3 regions of the Hydrogenophaga sp. L310 genome follow, and region 2 is predicted to be linked to each of the others. Evidence: predicted binding sites of a transcription regulator. Region 2 holds the regulator's gene; each other region holds the start of a gene.

Region 1 (7,883 bases), on a different contig from region 2:
ATGCAATTCCAGTGCCAGCCGATAACGCTGCTTGCCGAAGGTCACTTGCCGGCCGACGCGCGTCCTCAGAACGATCTGTCCATCACCCGCCGCAATGCGCTCGCCCAGCGCCTGCGCCGCGTTGTGCGCGATGTTGAGCACCGCCTGGATGAGCTGCTCGCGGTCACCGCGAAACTCGGGGATGGAGGTGTCGTAGTCACGCACCACCTTCAGCCCTCTGGGAAACTCCGCCACGATGAGTGAACGCACGCGCTCGCAGACTTCGTGGATGTTCACGTCACCGACCACATGTGGCCGGCGGTGCGGCGCAAGCAGGCGGTCCACCAGCGACTGCAGACGGTCGGCCTCGTGGATGATGACCTGGGTGTATTCGATCAGCTCTTTGGATTCGAGCTCCATCTGCAGCAGCTGCGCAGCGCCCCGGATACCCCCCAGCGGATTCTTGATCTCGTGCGCCAGGTTGCGGATCAGTTCCTTGTTGGCCTGGGCCTGGTCGATCAGGCGCTCCTCGCGCTCCTGGCGGGTTTGCAGCTCCAGCGGCAACAGCTCCACGATGACTTCGCCCGGCACCTCGGTCTGCGCCACCACCACGTGCACAGGCAACGGCTCGTGGGTGGCTCGCTTGAGCCAGGTGTCGTAGCGCAATGCCGCAAACTCGTTGCCCCGGGCGCCACTCAGGGCGCTCTGCAGCAGCGTGGGCTCGGTGAAACAGTCCTGCAAGCGCGAACCGTTGATGCTGCGCCGGGACATGCCTAGCGCATCTTCCAGTGCGGTGTTCGCGTACAGCACGACGCCATCAGCCGCGACCACGGCCACCAGGGTGGCCAGCATGTCGAGCGATTGAAACCGGCCCGTGGGCAAGAGCGCAGGAAACGTGTCGTGCTCTGCAGGAGGGGCCGCTTCGAGGCGGGCGGAGAGGGGAAGTGTGGTGGGCTTTTTCAAGCCACCTATTTTGCGGCAGAACCGGACGGCGCCCCGGACCCGCTGTGCCTGTTGAGCTCATTGCGGATGCTGGTCACATCGCTCTCGGCACGCGCAACGGCCGCCTTGAGCTCGGCAACCCGGTCCAGATAGCGCTGGTAGTTGCGCGATTCGATGCCTTCTTTTTCCGGCTCGCCATTGGCATAGGCCTTCTTGGCATCAACCAGACGCGCTTCCGCGCGGCGGAGTTCGGTCTCCAGGATGGCACGTGCATCGCTGTCGCGAGCGCGTTGCTCGACCGAATCCGTGCGGGTGTTGCCGTTGCGCGCCGGTGCACTGCTGGATCGTGGCGCACTGGGCGCGACCGTGCGTTGTGGCACGGGACCCTGGATGATGGTGATGTTGCCACCCTCCATGAGCTTGCAGCCCCGGCTCTTGGCCACCTCGGCATTGTTGGTGTACTCGTTGCCGCAGCGGTAGATGCGCTCCTGTGCCTGCGCCTGGACCAGGCACAGCCCGGCCAGACAGGCAACGAGCCCACGAATCGTGTGGGTGGAATTCAAGTTCAGCAAATCGGCTTCTCCGTCTCAGGAACTCTGGTCAGTTGATTTTTCAGTATGACCCAGATTGCCCACAAAAGTGCCCAGATGGGGTGTCCGGGTGGTGAAATTGCCGCACTCCCCATGCAAAAAGGGACGGTCAAAGCCGTCCCTTCTGTTTGGGGTCCACGTTGAACGCGGGCCACTGAAAACCCGCCCGGTCAAGCCGGGACAGGGATCACAGGCTGTAGTACATGTCGAATTCGACCGGCGCCACTTCGATGCGACCGCGGTTGACTTCGGCCGTCTTCAGCTCGATGTAGGCGTCGAGCATGGAGTCGGTGAACACACCACCCTTGGTCAGGAAGGCGCGGTCCTTGTCCAGGTACTCCAGCGCCATGTCCAGGCTGTGGCAGACGGTCGGCACCAGCTTGTCTTCTTCCGGCGGCAGGTGGTACAGATCCTTGGTGGCGGCTTCGCCCGGGTGGATCTTGTTTTCCACGCCGTCCAGACCGGCCATCAGCAGGGCCGAGAAGCCCAGATAGGGGTTCATCAGGGGATCGGGGAAGCGGGCTTCCACGCGACGACCCTTGGGGTTGGCGACGTACGGGATGCGGATCGAGGCCGAGCGGTTCTTGGCCGAGTAGGCCAGCTTCACCGGCGCTTCAAAGTGCGGCACCAGACGGCGGTAGCTGTTGGTACCGGGGTTGGTGATGGCGTTCAGGGCACGGGCGTGCTTGATGATGCCGCCGATGTAGTACAGCGCAAACTCGCTCAGGCCGGCATAGCCGTCGCCAGCGAACAGATTCTTGCCGTCTTTCCAGACCGACTGGTGCACGTGCATGCCGGAACCGTTGTCACCGGCGTAGGGCTTGGGCATGAAGGTCGCGGTCTTGCCATAGGCGTTGGCGACGTTGTGAACCACGTACTTCTGCAGGATGGTCCAGTCGGCGCGCTGCACCAGGGTGCTGAAGCGGGTGCCGATTTCGTTCTGGCCGGCGCCCGCCACTTCGTGGTGGAACACTTCGACCGGAATGCCCAGCGATTCGAGGATCAGGGCCATCTCGGCGCGCATGTCCTGCGTGCTGTCGACCGGGGGCACGGGGAAGTAGCCGCCCTTGACGGTGGGACGGTGGCCGCGGTTGCCGCCTTCGAGCTTGGCGCCCTTGTTCCAGGGCGCTTCGTACTCTTCGATTTCGTAGAAAGTGTGGCCCGGGGCGGTGCTCCAGCGCACGCCGTCAAACAGGAAAAACTCGGGCTCCGGTCCGAAGAAAGCCGTGTCGCCCAGGCCGGTGGACTTGAGGTAGGCCTCGGCGCGCTTGGCGATGGAACGCGGATCGCGGTCGTAGGCCTTGCCGTCGGCAGGCTCGATCACGTCACAGGTCAGGATCAGGGTCGTTTCTTCGTAGAAAGGATCGATGTTGGCCGTGTTCGGATCGGGAACCAGCTGCATGTCCGAGGCTTCGATGCCCTTCCAGCCCGCGATGGACGAACCATCAAACGCATGACCCGAAATGAATTTGTCCTCGTCGAAATGCGAGACGGGCACGGTGGTGTGCTGTTGCGCACCACGGGTGTCGGTGAAACGAAAGTCGACGAATTTGACTTCGTTGTCTTTCACCATTTGCATCACGTCTGCGACGGTCTTGGCCATCAAATACTCCTGTTACTTGGTAGGTGGAAATAGATACGACGCTGGTGTGAAGCAGTTTTTGTGCCATTTCTCGACCCATGGATGACGGGTCCACAAACCTGGTTCGCACGCGGCCGGCCATTATGGCGCAGGCCACCTGATCCGCCATGGCCTTGAATGCCCAATCACGCCAGCCAACACCGTGGTGACAACGCGGCGCCACGCACCCCATCAACAAGCACCAAACAGGTGCAAAAGGCCAAAGCACCAAACAGGTGCAAACCTTCAACGCACCATTTCAGGGCCCAATGGGGCGCCGTGGGCGCGCAAACCGGCCAGCAACTGGTTGAAGGCCGCGGTTACCGCCGCGGGCTCCCCTTTCACCCCGAGTTCGATGTGGCGGCCAAAAACCGGGTGGTCCACGCTGGGCAGGCTGAACACCTTGACGGGATGCTGCCGCTCGATCTGCTCCATCAACGGCGTGAGCGCGGCCTCCATGGCGCCCATGACCACCACCGACCGCTCCAGCCAGCAACCAGCGCGGTGCAGATGGGCGTAGGTCTGGTCGAGCACCGCTTCGATCATGGGCCAGGCCATCACCGGAAACCCGGGCAAAAAATGCACCGCGCCCCCGCCCGGACCATCGCAGGAAAAGCCTGGAATCCTGTTGTACGGATTGGCGATGATCCTGGCACCCACCGGGAACACGCCCATGTTGAAGCGGTGCACGTTATCGGGGCGCTCCGGGTCGTACACCTCTCCGCGCTCTTGAGCCAGATCGCGCATGCGCTGCTCGATGAGCACCTGCGCCTGCGGATGCAGGGCCAGATCACATCCCAGCGCCGCAGCCGCACACTGGCGCGTGTGGTCATCGGGCGTGGCGCCGATGCCGCCGCAGGAAAAAACCACATCGGATGAGGCAAACGCTTCGCGCAGGGCCGCTGTGATGCGCGGACGCTCGTCGCCCAGGCAGCGCGCCCAGGCCAGCGAAAGGCCACGCGCCTGCAGCAGTTCGATCACCTTGGGCAGGTGTTTGTCGGCCCGTTTGCCCGAAAGGATTTCGTCGCCAATGATGATCAGGCCGAAGGACGGCGCTGCGGGTTCGCTCGAAGACATGAAGGGGGTTCAACTTCCGGAAGACGTGGATGGCGGTAAAAAAGGCGGCGTGCCGGGCCCATCCGGCGGTGGGTCAATCCGGCCCGGGTCCGCCTGAGGCACCGCCTCAAGGATCTCGACCGCCGTGGTCGCCCGCAGACGCTCCAGCGCCGCCAGGGCGAAATGGGCAAACCAGAGGGACGCAAAGGCAAAGACCAGTGTGTAGATCCAGATCGCGACCGGAATCAGCAGCGGAGCCAGGGCGATCAGCATGGCGCCCGATGCCCAGATCAGGCTGGGGGCTGCACCGAGATAGCCGCTGAGGATGCCCATCAGCAACAAGGTGCCCCGGTGCTCCCGCATCAGCGCCTTGCGCTCCGGAGCGCTGGCATGCACCGCCAGCGCATCAAAGGCAAACACCCGGTACGTGAGCCAGCCCCAGATCAGTGGCGGCACGATCAACACCAGCGGCGGCACCAGCCACAGCGGCATCGACACCAGCAACGCGACCAGCGCCAGCAGCGTGGAGCCGAGCGACCAGAGCACGCTCACGATCAGCGAGCCGCCCTGCTTGCGCTCCATGGCTGGAAAGCGGCGCTGACCCACCAGCTCGACCATGGCGGGCGTCATGAACAATGCCACCAGCAGCAGCGACAGCACCACGATCACCGGCGTGGCCAGCACGAGCACCAGCAGCGGTGCGAAGACCGCCCGCAAGGCGCCCATGCCCACCCGATCCAGCCAGCCCAAGGCACCCTGCACGAATCCATAGGTTTCCAGCCAGGCCGTCACGGAGGCGACCGTTGATTCCCAGAAAAAGTAGCCCAGGCCAAACGACAGTGCCACCATCAGGACCAGCGGCAGAAACGACAGCGCGATCACCCGCGGATGCATGCAATACACCGCAGCACGCCAGAAAGCATGGAGCATGGGTTTCATCGCAGCAAGAATACAGGCTTTCAACCCGCCAGGGCCCCGCCGGACCCGACCGAGTGGCAAGGCATGAACCGTGAATCCCGACCTCGAACCGGCCATCATCGATCCACACCGCCATCCCATGAACAGCACCCCCATCGACGGCATCCAGCTGGAAACCGTCCACCTGCCCGGCCCCCCGGATCGCGCACCGCTGGTGTTTCTGCACGAAGGGCTGGGCAGCGTGTCCATGTGGCAGCAGCGCGGGCAAGACTGGCCGCGCGAACTCTGCGCCGCCACCGGTCGTGCCGGCTGGGTCTATTCGCGCCGCGGCTATGGCCAATCGGATCCGGTTGCCGATGTCAGGGGGCCATCGCGCTGGCAGGGCAGCTGGCATGTGGGTCGCCACGAACCGGACTACATGCACCTGGAGGCCTTCAACGTCCTGCCCACGCTGCTCGCCGCCTGGGGCGTGGAACGCCCGGTGCTGGTGGGGCACTCGGACGGCGCCAGCATCGCGCTCCTGCACGCCAGCCGCCACCCCGTGAGCGCCTGCGTGGTCTTGGCGCCGCATGTTTTTGTCGAAGAAGTCGCCCTGAACGCCATCGCACAAGCGCGCAACGCCTATCTGTCCGACGCCACCGGCAACGCCCAAAACCCGCGAGCAGGCAACCAGAACCTGCGCGACCGGCTCGCGCGCCACCACGCCGATGTCGACAATGCGTTCTGGCAATGGAACGACATCTGGCTGAGCGACGCCTTTCGCGCTTTTGACATCCGCCCCGAATGCCGGCAGATCCAGGCCCCGCTGCTCGCCATCCAGGGACTTCAGGACGAATACGGCAGCCTGGAACAGTTGCGCGAGATCGAGCGCGCGGCGCCTCATGCCCGGACACTGGAGATACCCGATTGTGGACACAGCCCGCACCGCGACCACCCCGCCACCCTGACCAGCGCCATCGAACGTTTTCTCGCCTCCTTGCCCTGAATCCTCCGTCCGGGGGATGTACGCGGACAGCCACCTTGGGCACAATTTCTGGCCGCACACCCCCGACCCGCATCGCCAGAACAATCACCCCATCCACACGCTGGCGCACAGCCCCCAGATCAACCGCGTCAGCCGCCGGCAGGCCCTGTGGCTGTTCGGCTGGCCCCGGTCGGAACCTCCCCGTGCAGACCCACGCCACGCATCAGCCTTCCGCAACCCCACAAGGCCCCTCCAAACCGCAAGGAAGTCACGATCAAGCCGTGCGATATCACCACAAAAGTAACCATTCTTGTATCAAAAATATACATTTGACACATCATTCCTACGTATCCGCCTTGAGTCCCTTTTCACCATGAACTCCTGGAACAACCCATGGCTGCTGGCCGTGCTGGCACCTGCGCTGCTGGCGCTGGGTGCGGTGCTGCACCGCTATTGGGAAGCCAGGCAGGCCAAGGCGCGCCGACGCATTCCCAAACACTGGCCCCTGAGCGCCCGCTCCATCACCAACAGCGAAGAAGCGCGCGTCTGGCACTGGCTGGCTCGCGCGTTCTACGACCACCACATCATGATCAAGTTGCCGGTCACGCGCTTCACCCTGCCGCGGGACAAGGAAAATGGCATGGACTGGTACAAGTTGCTCGGTGGCGTGTACTGCACGTTCACCATCTGCAAGTCCGATGGCCGTGTGGTGGGTTGCCTGGATGTGCCGGGTCGCAACGCCCTGCCACGCAGCACGCGCCTGCTCAAACACTCGCTGCTCACCCAGTGTGGCCTGCCTTACTGGGTGGTTCGCTCCAGTGCCCTGCCCACGGTTTCAGAGATCCGGGCCGAATTCCTGGGCGAAACGCCCACCGCCCAGTCCATGCGCGAACGCGAGCAGGAAGAGCGCGCCATGATCGCCGCGCAAAACAACCTGCGTTCGGCACTCACCCGCCAGCGCGGCAACCGCCAGAGCGATTTCAGCCCCCTGTCCACCTGGCCCAGCAGCACCTCCGGCGACTCCCGGGCCAGCGAACTCGGCTCGCAATGGCAGGAAAATTCCTTCCTCATCCCTCTCGACAGTCGCAAGGGCGAGTTGCTCTGAGTGGCGCGCTCGCTCAGGCGGGCTTCGAAGCGGGCACCTTCAGCGTCAGGGCCGCGACCTCTTCACCGCTGAGCCAGCGCCATTGACCCGGCGCCAGCTCGCCTGAGAGCTGCAAACCGCCGATGGACGACCGGTGCAAACCCTCCACCCGATTGCCCACAGCAGCCACCATGCGCTTGACCTGGTGGTATTTGCCCTCGGTCAGCGTGAGCTGCAGGTGGTGTTCACCCACAGCGCGACAAGCCGCCGCCTTCACCGGCCGGGGATCGTCATCCAGCACCACGCCAGCCAGCAAACGCGCCACCTGATCCGGGGTGATCGGATGCTTGAGTTGCGCCTCGTACACCTTGGGCACATGGTGCCGCGGTGAAGTCAGACGGTGAATGAACTTGCCGTCGTCCGAGAGCAGCAGCAGGCCGGTGGTGTCCTGATCCAGGCGCCCCACGGCTTGCACACCCGCGGCGGCACCACCTCCGCGCATGCGCAAGGGGCCAGGCAACAGGGTGTAGATGCTGGGGTAGGTGCTGGGCTTCTGCGAACACTCCGTTCCCGCCGGCTTGTGAAGCAACAGATAAGCCAGCGCATGGTATTCCCAGCGCTCACCCTGCACCCAGAAAACCAGCCCCTGCTCGTCCACCACTTTGGCCGGGTCTTCGCAGACCTGCCGCTGCTCACCCAACTGCACCAGCCCCTGCTGCACCAGGCCGC
Region 2 (7,883 bases):
GTGCTGCCCGGCGCCACGGTGGACGTGGTGCTCTACTGGCAGCACTGGGCGCGCGAGCCGCTGTCGGCCCAGCGCCTGACACAGGCGGTCAAGGCCGCGGCCCATGCCAGCCTGCCGCCGGTTTCAACGGATTGAACGGCAGCGGGATTGCCGGGGCTTCCCCCGCACGGGTACGGGTTCAGGTGCTGGTGCTCGACACCTGGGTCGACCGCAGCGCGTGCCGATCTGCGCGGCGATGCTGCCCGAGCGCCACCGCCTGCCCAAGGTGCGCGCCTGCACCGACCACCGGGCGCGCTGGCTCTCGGGCGAGGTCCCGGCTGGCCTTGTGCCCGCCTGAAACAAGCGCAGAGGCCCGCCGCCTAAAATCCCATCCCTATGCTCAAGATCAAACAGGAACTGCTGGCCGGTCTGGCCACCGCGCTCGACGCGCTCTCGCCCGGCGCGGGCGCCAAGGCCGCCTTCGAATCGCCCAAGGTGGCGGCCCATGGCGACTTCGCCGTGACCGCGGCCATGCAGCTGGCCAAACCGCTCAAGCTCAACCCGCGCCAGGTTGGCGAAAGCCTGCGCACCGCGCTGCTCGCAATGCCGGTGTACCAGCAGTGGGTCAGCGACATCGACATCGCCGGACCCGGCTTCATCAACATCCGCCTCAAGCCCGCCGCCAAACAGCAGATCGTGAAAGAAGTGCTGGAGGCCGGTGCGGGCTTCGGTGTGCAACCGGCCAACGGTCAGCGCCTGATGGTCGAGTTCGTCTCGGCGAACCCGACCGGCCCGCTGCACGTGGGCCACGGCCGCCAGGCCGCGCTGGGCGACGCCATCTGCAGCCTGTACCAGACCCAGGGCTGGGACGTGCACCGCGAGTTCTATTACAACGACGCGGGCGTGCAGATCGGCACCCTGGCCAACAGCACCCAGTTGCGCGCCAAGGGCTTCAAGCCCGGCGACGAACAATGGCCCGAGGCCGCCTACAACGGCGACTACATCCAGGACATCGCCAACGACTACCTGGCCAAGAAGACGGTGCATTCGGATGACCGCGAATTCACCGCCAGCGGCGACGTGGATGCGCTCGACGACATCCGCCTTTTCGCCGTCGCCTACCTGCGCCACGAACAGGACCTGGATCTGCAGGCCTTCGCCGTCAAGTTCGATCACTACTATCTGGAGTCGAGCCTGTACACCAGCGGCAAGGTGGACGCCACGGTGCAGAAGCTGCGCGACGCCGGCAAGACCTACGAGCAGGACGGCGCGCTGTGGCTCAGGTCCACCGACTACGGTGACGACAAGGACCGCGTCATGCGCAAGGGCGACGGCTCCTACACCTACTTCGTGCCCGACGTGGCCTACCACATCAGCAAGTGGGAGCGCGGTTTCAGCAAGGTGATCAACATCCAGGGCACCGACCACCACGGCACGATTGCCCGCGTGCGCGCCGGCCTGCAGGCCGCTGGCGTCGGCATCCCGGCCGGGTATCCGGACTACGTGCTGCACACCATGGTGCGCGTGGTCAAGGGCGGCGAAGAGGTCAAGATCAGCAAGCGCGCCGGCAGCTACGTGACGCTGCGCGACCTGATCGAATGGACCTCGAAAGACGCGGTGCGTTTCTTCCTGCTCAGCCGCAAGCCCGACACCGAATACACCTTCGACGTCGATCTGGCGGTCCAGAAGAACAACGACAACCCGGTCTACTACGTGCAGTACGCCCATGCGCGCATCTGTTCGGTGCTGGCTTCCTGGGGCGGCGATCCGGCCACGCTGGGCGGCGTGGACCTCTCGGCGCTGGACAGCCCGGCCGCGCAGGCGCTGATGCTGCTGCTGGCCAGGTACCCCGCCATGCTGGCCGACGCTGCGCGCGACTTCGCGCCGCACGACGTCACCTTCTACCTGCGTGAACTGGCCGCCAGCTACCACAGCTACTACGATGCCGAGCGCATCCTGGTGGACGACGAGGCGGTGAAACTGGCCCGCCTGGCGCTGGTGAAAGCCACGGCGCAGGTGTTGCACAATGGCCTCGCGGTGCTGGGCGTGAGCGCCCCGCAAAAGATGTGAAGCGGAAACCCCCTATGAAACAACAGACATTGCAGGCACACAAACAGCACGGCAGCACCATCGTGGGCTTCGTGGTGGGCCTGCTCGTGGGGCTGGGCATTGCGCTGTCGGTGGCGGTGTACGTCACGCGCGTACCGGTGCCCTTTGTCGACCGGGGCGTGTCGCGCAAACCGGCGCAGGATGTGGAGGAGGCCGAGCGCAACCAAGGCTGGAACCCCAATGCCGGTCTGGCCGGCAGCCCGGCCACCCTGCCACCACCGGTTGTGAGCCCGGAGCCGGCGCCCGCTTCAGCCGTGGCTGAACCGGCAGACAGTCCCGCCGCAACGACCACCGAGCCGGCCGCCGACAAGACCGCCGCCCGGCAACCAGAGCCGACGCAGGCCGATCCCCTGGGCGACCTGATGCGGGCGCGCACCGGCGCGGTCAAGGGGGCCGAACCGTCGGACAGTGCGTCGGTGCCGGCCGATCCTTTCACTTACTTCGTGCAGGCGGGCGCGTTCCGCGCGCCCGAAGAAGCCGAAGCCCAGCGCGCCCGACTCGCCATGCTGGGCATGGCGGCCGACATCAGCGAACGGGAGCAGTCCGGGCGCCCCGTTTTCCGGGTGCGCGTCGGACCATTCAGCCAGAAAGCCATGGCCGACGCCACGCTGGAACAACTCGAAGTCAACGGGGTGGATGCCGCCCTGGTGCGCGTTCAGCGCTGAACCCATCCCGGAACTTTTCCCATGGCCTGTGAAACCAAGCAGGTCAACACAAGGAGTTTGATTCGATGCAACGCCGCGATCTATCCCGTTCTCTGCTGGCTGCCGGTGCCCTCGCTGCCAGTGGCCTGGGGCTCAGCCCCGCCTGGGCGCAGCGCGTCGGGTTCCAGGAGGGCAAGGACTTTGTCCGACTGAGCAAGCCGGTGCCGGTCAGCACGCCACCGGGGCAGGTGGAAGTGGTGGAGTTTTTTGCCTACTCCTGCATCCACTGTCACCATTTCGAGCCGCTGCTCGACGCCTGGATCAAGAAGCTGCCCGCCGATGTGAAGGTGCGCCGCGTGCCGGTGGCCTTCAACACGGCTTTTGTGCCCATGCAGCGCCTGTATTTCGCGCTGGAATCCATGGGCCTGGTCGATGCCCTGCACCAGAAGGTGTTCAAGGCTTTTCACGAAGAGCGCTTGCCGCTGACCACGGCGCCGGCCATCACCGCCTGGGTGGAGAAGCAGGGTGTTGACCGTGAAAAATTCACCGGTTTCTTCAACGGCAGTGCCATCAAGATGGCCGAGGCCGCCATCGGGCTGCAGAACGCTTATGACGTTGAAGGCACACCAGCGCTGGGTGTGGCGGGCCGTTTTTACATCGGTGGGCAGGGTCCGCGCACGATGCTGATTGCCGATTCACTCATTGCTGAAGCACGCAAAACCTGATCCCGGGTTCCCCGTGCCGCGAGCAAGACCCGCTGCAGGCGGGTCTTGTGCTTTTCGGGTCGGTTCATTGAGCGCTGGACGCCGACAAGTGGCCTTTGCACCGTTACAATGAATGCAAGATTTGTGCCCTATTAAAGCCATGCCCACACACCACCTTCCCCCCCCATGGATCCGCAGTCTCTTTGTCACGATGGCCGGTCTGGTGCTGGCAGGCGCGGCCCAGGCGGAGCTGGCCGACAAAGACAAGCCCATGAACATCGAGGCGGACTCGCTGCGCTACGAAGACACGCGGCAGACCAGCGTCTTCACCGGCAATGTCCTGATCACCAAGGGCACCATCGTCATGCGGGGCAGCAAGATGGACGTGCGCCAGGATCCGCAGGGCAACCAGTTTGGCGTGGTGACCGGCACGGCGGCAGCGCCTGGTTTCTTCCGCCAGAAGCGCGAAGGTCTGGACGAGTGGATCGAAGGCGAGGGTGAGCGCATCGAATACGACAGCAAGGCCCAGACCGTGGTGTTCACCGGCAGCGCCGTCTTGCGCCGCTACCGCGGCACCCAGCTGAACGACGAAAGTGTGGGCAACCAGATCACCTACAACAGCCTGACCGAGGTGTTCACCGTCAAGGGTGGACCCGCCAACCGCACGGCCGCCAACCCCTCGGGTCGCGTGCGTGCCATGCTCACGCCCATTCCCGATGCGGCGTCCCCGGCACCCGCCCCGACCGATCCTGCCAAGCTGCGACCCAGCACCGATCTCAACGAGAAGCAGAAGTGACGACCATGCTCATGGCCAGCACGCCTCAGGCGATGGCGGTGCGCAGCAGTCTGGAAGTCCGGGGTCTGAAGAAATCCTATGGCACCCGCACGGTGGTCAAGGATGTCTCGCTCAAGGTCGACAAAGGTGAAGTGGTCGGCCTGCTGGGCCCGAACGGCGCCGGCAAGACCACCTCGTTCTACATGATCGTGGGCCTGCTGCGTGCCGATGGCGGGCAGATCCTGCTCGACGGCCAGCGCATCGAAGGCTTGCCGATCCACCGCCGTGCCCGGCTGGGCCTGGGTTACCTGCCACAAGAGGCCTCGATCTTCCGCAAACTCACGGTGGCGCAGAACGTGCGCGCCGTTCTGGAGCTGCAGCACGATGTGGATGGCAAACCCCTGACCGAAGCAGAAATCGGCAGCCGCCTCGATGAACTGCTCAAGGACCTGCGGGTGGACCATCTGCGCGATTCGCCGGCGCCCGCCCTTTCCGGGGGCGAGCGGCGCCGGGTGGAAATCGCCCGGGCCCTGGCCACGCGCCCGCGCTTCATCCTGCTGGACGAACCCTTTGCCGGCATCGACCCGATTGCGGTTCTGGAGATCCAGCACATCATCGGTTTTCTGAAGTCCAGGGGCATCGGTGTGCTGATCACCGATCACAACGTGCGCGAAACCCTGGGCATCTGCGACCACGCCTACATCATCAGCGACGGCCATGTTCTGGCCAGCGGTCCCACCGCAGAGATCGTGGAAAACGCCGAAGTACGCCGTGTGTACCTGGGCGAGAACTTCCGCATGTGAACATGACCGCCACGCTCGTCATTGCATGTACTTCGCGGCCCCCCGAGGGGGTTGATTCGCCTTGGGGCGGCCCGGCGGCGTCTTGTGGCCCCCACGCCTTGCCGCTGCGCGGCGCGCTGCCCCCCAAGGGGGTTGATTCGCCTTGGGGCGGCCCGGCGGCGAATCTCCGTTTCCCACTGCTGTACGCCCAGGCATGAAGCAAGGCCTCTCCCTGCGTGTATCGCAGCACCTGGCGCTCACGCCCCAGTTGCAGCAATCGATCCGCCTGCTGCAACTCTCCACGCTGGAAATGGCGCAGGAGGTCGAGCAGATGCTCGACGAAAACCCGTTTCTGGAGCGCACGGAAGAGATCGCCGAGCGCGAGGCTTTCGGTCTGGAGCAGGTCGATGCGCCGGTGAGCGCCGGCGAACAGATCGCCGATGCCGCGCTGCCGGTGGCCGACGCCGTGGCCGCCCCCGCCGAATTTGACGGCCCGCTGCCTGACCGCGTCAGCAGCACGTCCGACGCGCCCGCCGACAGCGGCTCAGGCGACGAGATCGAAAGCCGGCTCGACGGGGCCACCCCGGTGGAAGAAAGCTGGGAAGGCGACGGCACGGTCGAGATGGCGCCTGACGACAGCGAATGGGGCGGCGACGCACCGGCGCGCAACAGCGGCTCCGGTGGCGACGACGAAACCGCCAGCGCAGCCGACCTGGCCCGCAGTCCCGTCAGCCTCCAGGACCACCTGCACGAGCAGGCCCGCTGCCTGCGGCTGAGCGACGAGGACGCGGCGGCGCTGTATTTCCTCATCGAATCGCTCAACGACGATGCCTACCTCGAAGACGACATGGCCGAGCTCGCCCTGGACTTCTGGCGGCTCATGCACGGCCGCGAGGCCACCTCGCCTGCCATCGAAGAGCTGGAGGCCGTCGAAGCGCAGCTGCGCATGGCCCTGGGCTGGCTGCAGCACATGGAGCCCACCGGCGTGGGTGCGCGCAACCTCGGCGAATGCCTGCGCCTGCAGATCGAAGAGCTGCGCAACACCCCCGAAGCGCGCGCGGCGCTGGCCATCTGCAACCAGTCGATGGAGCTGGTGGCCAAACGCGACATCAAGCGTCTGTGCGCCCTGTGCGGCATCGACGACGAAACGGCGCGCGCCGCGCTGGGTGTCATCGCGCGGCTTGAACCCAAACCCGGGCGCCGTTTCATCGATGTGGAGCGCAACGTGGTCGTGCCCGACGTCATCGTCACACGCGCCGGCCGGGGCTTCAAGGTCATCCTGAATCCCGACGTGATGCCGCGCCTGCGCGTGCACGACGTGTACGCCAACGCCATGCGGCAAAACCGCGGCGGTCGCGACAACGGCGGCGAAGCCGGCCACGCCGCCATGCAGCAGCGCCTGCAGGAAGCGCGCTGGTTCATCAAGAACATCCAGCAGCGTTTCGACACCATCCTGCGCGTATCGAGTGCCATCGTCGAGCGCCAGCGCAACTTCTTCATGCACGGCGAACTCGCCATGCGCCCGCTGGTGCTGCGCGAGATCGCCGACGAGCTGGGCCTGCACGAGTCCACCATCAGCCGCGTGACCACCGCCAAGTACATGGCCACGCCGTTCGGCACCTACGAGCTCAAGTACTTCTTCGGCTCTTCGCTCGGCACCGAAACCGGCGGCAACGCGTCGAGCACCGCGGTGCGCGCCCTGCTCAAACAGTTCATCGCCTCCGAAGAGCCCAAGAAACCGCTGTCCGACAACCAGCTCTCCGACCTGCTCAAGGAGCAGGGCATCGAGTGCGCGCGCCGCACCGTGGCCAAGTACCGCGAGGCACTTCGCATCGCACCGGCCAACCTTAGAAAAAGCCTGTGAATCAATTGAAGTTGTTTCTCCCCTGTGCGGCCGGCGTGGAGGACATGCTCGCCGACGAGGTGCAGCGCATCACCAACGAACCGCTGGCCTTCAAGGCCCGCGGCGGTGTGGGCATCAAGGCCTCGTGGCGCGACGCCATGCGCCTGAACCTGTACAGCCGCCTGAGCCAGCGCGTGCTGGTGCAGCTCTGGCACGGTGGTTACCGCGGCGAGCAGGACCTGTACAACGCAGCCAGCGAGATCGCCTGGGAAATCTGGTTCACGCCGCAGCAGACCATCAAGGTCGAGATCACCGCGCAGCACAGCCCGCTGACCAGCCTCAACTTCGCCGCACTGAAGATCAAGGACGCGATCTGTGATCGCTTCCGCGACAAGCGCGGCGAACGCCCCAGCGTGGACACCACCTGGCCCGACGTGCGCATCTACGCCCACGTCACCACCGAAGAACTCACGCTCTACATCGACACCTCGGGTGAGCCGCTGTTCAAGCGAGGCTGGCGTGAAGACAAGGGCGATGCACCGCTGAAGGAAACGCTGGCCGCGGCCATGATCGCCGCCACCGGCTGGAACGGCGGCGAAGCCGAAACGCTGGACGCCATCACCCCGCTGTACGACCCCTGCTGCGGCAGCGGTACGGTGGTGATCGAGGCCGCGCAGATCGCGCTCAACATCCCGCCCGGGATGCTGCGCCGCTTCGCGTTTGAAAAAATGCTGCCGTTCCAGCAGCATGTGTGGCACGCCATCCAGGACGAAGCCGAACGCGACATGCGCCCTTGGCCCGAAGGCCATGCGCCCATCGTCTTCGGCAGCGACGTCTCGTTCCGCATGGTCGATTTCGCGCAGCGCAACGCCGAGCGCGCGGGCGTGGCCCACGCCATTGAACTGCGCGGCGGCGACGCCCTGCAGCGTATGCCGCCCACCCAGAAACCCGGTGTGATGCTGCTCAACCCGCCCTACGGCGAGCGCATCGCCGCGGCCGGTGTGGCTGGAGAAAACGCCAGTGCCCGCGCCCAGCGCATGGAGCCGC
Region 3 (7,883 bases), on a different contig from region 2:
CTTCCAGTTCGAGGCCTGGCTGCACGCGGCCATACCCCGCGTAGCCTGCACCGCCTGCGGCAAGACCAGCCAGGTGCCGGTGCCCTGGGCGCGCGAGGGCAGCGGCTTCACGCTGCTGTTTGAAGCGCTGGCGCTGAGCCTGTGCAAAGAACTGCCCGTGGCCCACGCGGCCCGTCACCTGCGCGCCGACGCCAAAGCCTTGTGGCGGCGCATTGACCACTACGTCAAGCTTGCGCGTCAGAAGGACGACATGAGCGGCGTGCGCCACATCGGCATTGACGAGACCAGTCTGCGCAAGGGCCACGAATACGTCACGGCCGTGCACGATCTGCAGCAAAAGCGCCTGCTCTTTGTCACCGAGGGACGCGATCACCAGACGGTCAATGCCTTCACCAAAGACCTGTCCGAGCATGGCGGCAGCGCCCAGGCGATCAGCCATGTGAGCATGGACATGAGTGCGGCCTACCTGAAGGGGGCACAGCAGCAACTGCCGCAGGCGGCCATCTGTTATGACCGCTTTCATGTGGCGGCACTGGCGGGCAAGGCCATGGATGAGGTGCGCGCGGCCGAATTCAAAAGCCGACCCAACGCCGTGGCGCAAGCGCTGGGCGAGCTGGACCGCGCCAGCAGGCGCAGTCTGAGCTGGGCCATGCGCACGCACCATGCGAGCTGGAATCAGCGGCACATACAGGCGATGTACGCCCTGCAGCGCACGAACTTGCAAAGCGCACGGGCCTGGCGCATGAAGGGGGCGCTGCGGGAGGTGTATGAGACAGCGGCGCACAGTCAGAGCGAGGAGGTGGCGCGCACGGGACTTGGGCGCTGGATCGCCTGGGCCATGCGCTCGCGCCTGGAGCCCTTCAAGCGGCTCGCACGCACGCTCAAGACGCACTTTGAAGGCGTCATCGCGGGCATGCAGCAAGGACGCAGCAACGCGTTTGTGGAGGCCATGAATGGGCTAATGCAAAACGCCAAGCGGGCCGCACGCGGATTCAGAACGAGCAGGAACTTCATCGCCATTGCGTACCTGCGCCTGTCCAAGCTCAAGCACCTTCCAGCCAACCCGTTCGAGCACGCAGCGCCGCGCTTCGCAGGCCTCACCACGCATCGGAGTTGAAGGTCAAGTTCCATGCAAAACGGCATTGAGCCATAGGGAATCAGGCGGAAGTAGATAACGATATTACGCGAGCCAGAAAACAAAATACGCGACTGAAGGAAGAGTCGGATAAAAGGTATTTGCTCGGAAAATCACAAGAAGAAACAAACCGGAAGGAAAGAGTTGGTGGATTAAAGGCCTGTTTAGATGCCAATGCTCGCTGTACCACCTTACGTTTCGATATATCTTTAACCGGAAATCAACTTAAAGGTGAAAAGGGGCTTAAAAAAAATGATGTTACTGCGGCGTTGGGAACGCCGGAAAATGTGCAGACGATGGGGGGAAAGGACTTATGGTACTACTCGATTCCTGTATCACTCGATGGAGATGATCGGTCCCGCGGCAAAAGGATTCAAATAATTTTTGATTTATCTGGGGTGTCTCAGGTCAACTTCTATTAAGGAAGGTTTGCGAAAGTCCTTGATGTGATGAATGAACCCACCAGTTCTTGCTATTGGTGAGACATCTGGCGACTTGCATTCATGACCCCTGGGTGGTCTCGCCAAACCCACACAAAACAGCTTTCCCATGACTCCACTCCCGCCAGCCGCCCTCTCCGAAGCCCTGGGCCATGCCGCGAGCGACAAGCGCCTGGAGGTCCTGCGCCGGGTGGGTGAGACCGGCTCGATCTCGCAGGCCGCGCGCGATGCGGGCATCAGCTACAAGGCGGCCTGGCAGGCCATCGACACACTGAGCAACCTGAGCGGGCAGACTTTGGTGGACCGCACGGTGGGCGGCTCGGGTGGTGGCGGGGCGAGCATCACGCCGCAGGGGCTGCAGCTGCTGGCTCTGGCGGACGAGCTGGCCCAGGCGCGTGAGGCGGTGTTGACGCGCTTTGCCGGCGGGTCCTCTGGTCTGCGCTTCGGTCTGGGTTTGCGCACCAGCATGCGCAACCAGTTGCCTTGCCGTGTCGAAGCGGTGGAGCCGCTGGGGCAGGGCGATCCCACGGTGCTGGTGCGGATGCGCACGCCGGGGCAGGCGCTGCTCACGTCGAGCGTGACGCGTGAGAGCGCCGATCTGCTGGGTTTGTGCGTGGGGCTGGAGGCGCTGGTGTTGTGCAAGGCCACGGCGGTGCGGGTCGGCCGGGGTGAGGTGGAAGACGCGCCCGGCCAGTGTGTGCTGCCCGGTCGCATCGAGCGGCTGGCGCGCGGGCAGGTGCGTGACGAAGTCGTGCTCGCACTGGATAGGGGTGGTCAGTGGGTGGGCTTTGCGGAGCACCCGTTCGCGGCGCGCAAGGGGCAGCGGGCCTGGGCTTCGATGGACGTTTCGTCGCTGGTGATCGGTCTGGCGGGGTAACCGGTATCGAGCGTTGGCACCGGCGTTCATATGAACGGGTGTGCCGTACCAAGCTGGCACAGTGCGCTGCGGTGTGGGCCTGAATGGCGCAACCTTTCACTTTGTGTTGTCAAAAAAGTGAGCAATCGTCTCAATTTGAGTCGGTCTTCTGGCGTGGCACGGAAGTTGTGGTGATGAAGGCAGCCCATCGGGCGATTCACTTTTTATCCACCATCCCAGAGGACGACAAACATGATTTACGCAGCCCCAGGCGTCGCCGGCGCCAAGATCGCCTACAAACCGCGCTACGACAACTTCATCGGCGGCAAATGGGTGGCACCGTGCAAGGGCCAGTACTTTGACGTGATCACGCCCGTGAGTGGTCAGGTCTACACGCAGGCCGCGCGCTCCACCGCCGAAGACATCGAACTCGCGCTCGACGCCGCCCATGCCGCGGCCGACAAGTGGGGCAAGACCGACGCCGCCACGCGCTCCAACATCCTGCTGAAGATCGCCGACCGCATCGAGCAGAACCTGGAGTTGCTGGCCTACGCCGAGACGGTGGACAACGGCAAGGCGATCCGCGAGACGCTGAACGCCGACATCCCGCTCACCGTGGACCACTTCCGCTATTTCGCCGGTTGCGTGCGTGCGCAGGAAGGTGGCGTCAGCGAGATCGACGAGAACACCATGGCGTACCACATCCAGGAACCGCTGGGCGTGGTCGGCCAGATCATTCCCTGGAACTTCCCCATTCTGATGGCGGCCTGGAAACTGGCCCCCGCCATCGGCGCGGGCAACTGCGTGGTGCTCAAGCCAGCAGAGTCCACCCCGATCTCCATCCTGATCCTGGCCGAGCTGATCGCCGACATCTTGCCCCCAGGCGTGCTGAACATCGTCAACGGTTATGGCCGCGAAGCCGGCATGCCGCTGGCCACGAGCAAGCGCATCGCCAAGATCGCCTTCACCGGCTCCACCACCACCGGCCGCGTGATCGCCCAGGCCGCTGCCAACAACCTGATCCCGGCCACGCTGGAACTGGGTGGCAAGTCGCCCAACGTGTTCTTCGCCGACATCATGGACAAGGACGATGCATTCCTCGACAAGTGCGTTGAAGGCCTGGTGCTGTTCGCGTTCAACCAGGGCGAGGTCTGCACCTGCCCGAGCCGTGCGCTGATCCAGGAAAGCATCTACGACAAGTTCATGGAACGTGTCTTGAAGCGCGTGGCCGCCATCAAACACGCCAACCCGCTGGACACCGACAGCATGATGGGCGCACAGGCCTCCAAGGAGCAGCTGACCAAGATCCTGTCGTACCTGGAACTGGGCAAGGAAGAAGGCGCTGAAGTGCTGGCCGGTGGCGGCCAGGCCCACCTGGGTGGTGATCTGGAAGGCGGCTACTACGTGCAGCCCACGCTGTTCAAGGGCCACAACAAGATGCGCATCTTCCAGGAAGAAATCTTCGGCCCTGTGCTGGCCGTGACCACCTTCAAGGACGAAGCCGAAGCCCTCGAAATCGCCAACGACACGCTGTACGGCCTGGGCGCCGGTGTGTGGAGCCGCAACGGCAACGTGGCCTACCGCATGGGCCGCGCGATCAAGGCCGGCCGCGTGTGGACCAACTGCTACCACGCCTACCCGGCACACGCCGCTTTCGGTGGCTACAAGGAATCGGGCATCGGCCGCGAGACCCACAAGATGATGCTGGACCACTACCAGCAGACGAAGAACCTGCTGGTGTCCTACTCGGAAAACAAGCTCGGGTTCTTTTGATCCACACGGATTGAAGTGAGATCAAAGGGGAGCTGGCAACGGCTCCCCTTTTCGGCTTTTCAGAACAAGGAGACAAGAGATGGTTGAAAAAGTCATTGCCACGCCGGCCGCGGTCGAGCTGATTCAGTTCCTCAAGACGAAGCACGGCCCCGAGCTCATGTTCCACCAGAGCGGCGGCTGCTGCGACAACAGCGCGGCCAACTGCTACCTGCCCGGCGAGATCACCATGGGCGCGGGCGACGTGTACCTGGGCCACATCGGTGGTTGCCCTTTCTATATCGGCAGGGCGCAATATGCTTACTGGCGCCACACCCAGCTCATCATCGACGTGATCGAGGGCCATGGCGGCACCTTCTCGCTGGAAGGGCCGGAGGGCAAGGCGTTCCACACCCGCTCGCGCGTGTTCAGCGAGGCCGAGATGGCCGATCTGGCTGCGCAGGAGGCGCAAGAAGCGGCCAGCGGCGACTGATCCGCGGGGCAGGTGTTCCATTCCTGAACAGGGGGGCGATGGATCCGCATGGCACGGAACTTGTAGTCAGAATCGGGCAAACAGAGGCAACACCGCACTGGCGCACATCCGCATGCGCCGGGCTCTCCACCGGAGACCGACATGACCCGATATCCCACGAACAAGACCCGCTGGCCCCTGAACCGCCTGGCCGCTGCCGCGTTGCAGACCCTGGCCCTTACCAGCACCGGCCTGGCCGGTGCCCAGACCCTCTCCGAAGTGGTGGTCACCGCCAACCGCGAGGCGCAGCAGAGCTTCGACGCGCCCGCCGCCATCCAGGGCGTGGGCCGCGAGACCATCGAAGCCGCCGGGCCGCAGGTCAACCTGTCCGAAGCCATCAACCGCATTCCGGGCATCACGGTGCTCAACCGCCAGAACTACGCGCAGGACCTGCAGCTGTCCATCCGCGGATCGGGCTCGCGCTCACCGTTCGGCATCCGCGGCGCGCGGCTGATCGTGGACGGCATCCCCGCGACCATGCCCGACGGGCAGGGCCAGGCCTCCACCATCAGCCTGCCTTCGGCCCAGCGCATCGAGGTGCTGCGCGGCCCGCTGGCCCAGCTGTATGGCAACGCGGCGGGCGGTGTGCTGCAGGTGTTCACCGCCGATGGCCCGGCGCGGCCGGAAGTGCGCACCAGCGTGGATGCGGGCAGCGACGGCTTGCGCCGCTACGGCCTGCAGGCCGCGGGCCAGAGCGGATCGCTCAACTACCTCATCGACCACAGCGACTTTTCCACCGACGGCTGGCGCACCAACAGCGCCGCCAAGCGCCGCCACACCAATGCCAAGCTGCGCTGGACGGCCAGCGAAAACACCAAAGTCACGCTGGTGGCCAACGCCTTCGACCAGCCGGTGTCGGGCGACCCGCTGGGTCTCACGCGCGAGCAGTTCGAGGCCGACCCGCGCCAGGCGGTGGCGAACTCCACGCTGTACCACGCGGGCAAGGACGTGTCGCAAAACCAGGTGGGCCTGGTGGTGGACCACAAGCTGGATGCGCAGAGCGACATCAGCGCCCGCGTCTACAGCGGCCAGCGCGACCTGGACAACCGCCTTTCCATTCCCCTGTTTGTGCAGACCGCGCCCACGGCCGCTGGCGGCGTGGTGCAGCTGGACCGCCGCTACAGCGGGGCCGGCCTGCGCTACACGCGCCGCATCCCGGCCGGTGAGGGCCAGGTGCAGCTGACGGCGGGGCTTGACCACGAGCGCATGAGCGAGCGCCGCCGTGGTTTCATCAACAATCTGGGCGAACAAGGCGCGCTCAAGCGCGACGAAGACGACAGCGTGCACAGCACCGGCCTCTATGCCCAGGCCGACTGGGCCATCAACGAAGCCTGGAGCGCCGTGGCCGGCCTGCGCGCCAACCGGGTGAACTTCCGCGTGCAGGACTTCTACATCCGCCCTGGCAACCCGGACGACAGCGGCCGCGCGGAGTTCAGCGCCACCAACCCGGTGATCGGCATCACGCGCCACCTGAGCCCCGACACCAACGTCTACGCCAACGTGGGCCGCGGTTTCGAGACGCCGACCTTCACCGAAATCGCCTACACCGCCAGCGGCAGCGGCCCCAACCTGGGCCTGCAGTCGGCGCGCAGCACCCACGCCGAAATCGGCGTGAAGACCCGGCTGGCCGAAGGGCACCGGCTCGACGCGGCGCTGTTCCACATCGGCACCACCGACGAGATCGTGGTGGCCTCCAGCAGCGGCGGTCGCACCATCTACACCAACGCGGGCAAGACGCGCCGATCGGGCCTGGAAGTGGCCTACAGCGGCCAGCTGTCGCCCGAGTGGCGCACGCACGTGGCGCTGTCCACGCTGAACGCGAAGTTCGCCGACGCCTTTGCCAGCAGCAGCGGCGGTGTGGTGGCCGCCGGCAACCGCATTCCCGGCACCGTGGACCGCAGCCTGTTTGCCGAGCTGGCCTGGCAGCCGCGCGCCGTGCCCGGCATGACCGCCGCGCTGGAGCTGGTGCACCAGGGCAGCATGGTGGTGGACGACCAGGGCAGCGACCGCACCGATGCGGCCACCGTGTTCAACCTGCGCGTGGGCTTCGAGCAGAAGCTGGGGGCCTGGACGCTGCGCGAACACCTGCGGGTGAACAACCTGGGCGACAAGGCCTATATCGGCTCGGTGATCGCCAACGACGGCAACCGACGCTTCTTCGAGCCTGCGCCGGGGCGGCAGTGGGGCCTGGGCCTCTCGGCGACCTACGCTTTCTGATGGCGCTGGCCGCTCAGCGCCTGCTTAGGCCCAGCGCCTGAGGGGGCGCCCAGCCCAGGGCACCGCCGGGCCGGCTTTGCCGGACGGCCAGTGCCGCCCCCTTCAGGGGGTAGCGCGAAGCGCTGCGGGGGTGTTCTTCAGACGCCAGGCTTTTCCAGCGCGCGAAGCACCTCGGTCTGGAAGTCCGGTCCCTCGGCCGCGGACATGAAGGCGTCGATCGAACCGTCGAAGCGCACCGTGCCCTGGTGCAGCAGCATCAGGCGATCGGCCACCCTGGCTTCTTCGATCAGGTGCGTGGCCCAGAGCACCGCCATGCCGCGGTTGTGGCACAGGCCGCGCACGGTGTCGAGCAGGTGCTGGCGCGAGGCCGGGTCCAGCCCCACCGTGGCCTCGTCCATCAGCAACACGGCCGGTTCGTGCAACAGGGCACGCACCAGTTCTACCTTGCGCCGCGTGCCGCCTGAGAGGCTGCGCACCATGGCCCTGGCCTGATCGCCCAGGCCCATGGCCGCCAGCCCGTCGGCGATGCGCTGCCGGGCTACCGCGCGCGGCAGGCCGTGCAGATCGGTGTGGAACAGCAGGTTGGCCATCACCGAGAGGTCCATGTCGAGCGCGCTCTGCTGGAACACCACGCCAAGCGTTGCCAGCGCGCGGCTGGGGTGGCGCTGCATGTCGTGGCCCATCACCACGACCGTGCCCTGGTCGGGGCTGAACAGGCCGGTCAGCAGCTGCAGCAGGGTGGACTTGCCGGCGCCGTTGGGCCCCAGCAGGGCCAGCATTTCACCGGCCTGCAGCGCCACGCTCACGCCCTTGAGTGCGGGTTTGCCGTTGTAGGCCTTGTGCAGGTTCTGCGCGGTCAGCAGGCAGGTTTCTGGCATGGTTGTTGTGTTCGTGGTGGACGGTTCAACTGGCGGATCGGGCCAGCAGGTTCATGCGCTTGAGCAGGCGCTTTTC

Evidence for each region. Region 2 encodes sigma-54, which starts transcription at its own class of promoters, with help from an activator protein. Its sites were predicted from a motif close to TGGCANGNAANCTGCTTT; they were not measured.
Region 1: the regulator sigma-54 is predicted to act here: its motif matches at 3,163-3,180, upstream of glnA (type I glutamate--ammonia ligase).
Region 3: the regulator sigma-54 is predicted to act here: its motif matches at 2,607-2,624, upstream of exaC (acetaldehyde dehydrogenase ExaC).

The regions. Positions count from the first base shown of each region.
Region 1 is NZ_JBVPZA010000006.1:6,073-13,955, reverse strand. It holds gene glnL (nitrogen regulation protein NR(II)) at 1-831, opposite strand, end outside; gene AC0GNO_RS11755 (hypothetical protein) at 948-1,484, opposite strand; gene glnA (type I glutamate--ammonia ligase) at 1,699-3,114, opposite strand; gene AC0GNO_RS11745 (competence/damage-inducible protein A) at 3,379-4,209, opposite strand; gene AC0GNO_RS11740 (EI24 domain-containing protein) at 4,219-5,127, opposite strand; gene AC0GNO_RS11735 (alpha/beta fold hydrolase) at 5,246-6,091, shown strand; gene AC0GNO_RS11730 (DUF2726 domain-containing protein) at 6,444-7,175, shown strand; gene AC0GNO_RS11725 (16S rRNA pseudouridine(516) synthase) at 7,189-7,883, opposite strand, start outside.
Region 2 is NZ_JBVPZA010000007.1:194,412-202,294, forward strand. It holds gene AC0GNO_RS13900 (HTH-type transcriptional regulator ArgP) at 1-135, shown strand, start outside; gene argS (arginine--tRNA ligase) at 376-2,049, shown strand; gene AC0GNO_RS13910 (SPOR domain-containing protein) at 2,064-2,753, shown strand; gene AC0GNO_RS13915 (thiol:disulfide interchange protein DsbA/DsbL) at 2,819-3,457, shown strand; gene lptA (lipopolysaccharide transport periplasmic protein LptA) at 3,597-4,232, shown strand; gene lptB (LPS export ABC transporter ATP-binding protein) at 4,238-5,014, shown strand; gene rpoN (RNA polymerase factor sigma-54) at 5,208-6,857, shown strand; gene AC0GNO_RS13935 (THUMP domain-containing class I SAM-dependent RNA methyltransferase) at 6,854-7,883, shown strand, end outside.
Region 3 is NZ_JBVPZA010000024.1:317-8,199, forward strand. It holds gene AC0GNO_RS22580 (ISL3 family transposase) at 1-1,117, shown strand, start outside; gene AC0GNO_RS22585 (hypothetical protein) at 1,237-1,557, shown strand; gene AC0GNO_RS22590 (TOBE domain-containing protein) at 1,685-2,452, shown strand; gene exaC (acetaldehyde dehydrogenase ExaC) at 2,684-4,204, shown strand; gene AC0GNO_RS22600 (DUF779 domain-containing protein) at 4,284-4,673, shown strand; gene AC0GNO_RS22605 (TonB-dependent receptor family protein) at 4,815-6,929, shown strand; gene AC0GNO_RS22610 (ATP-binding cassette domain-containing protein) at 7,067-7,807, opposite strand; gene AC0GNO_RS22615 (tripartite tricarboxylate transporter substrate binding protein) at 7,833-7,883, opposite strand, start outside.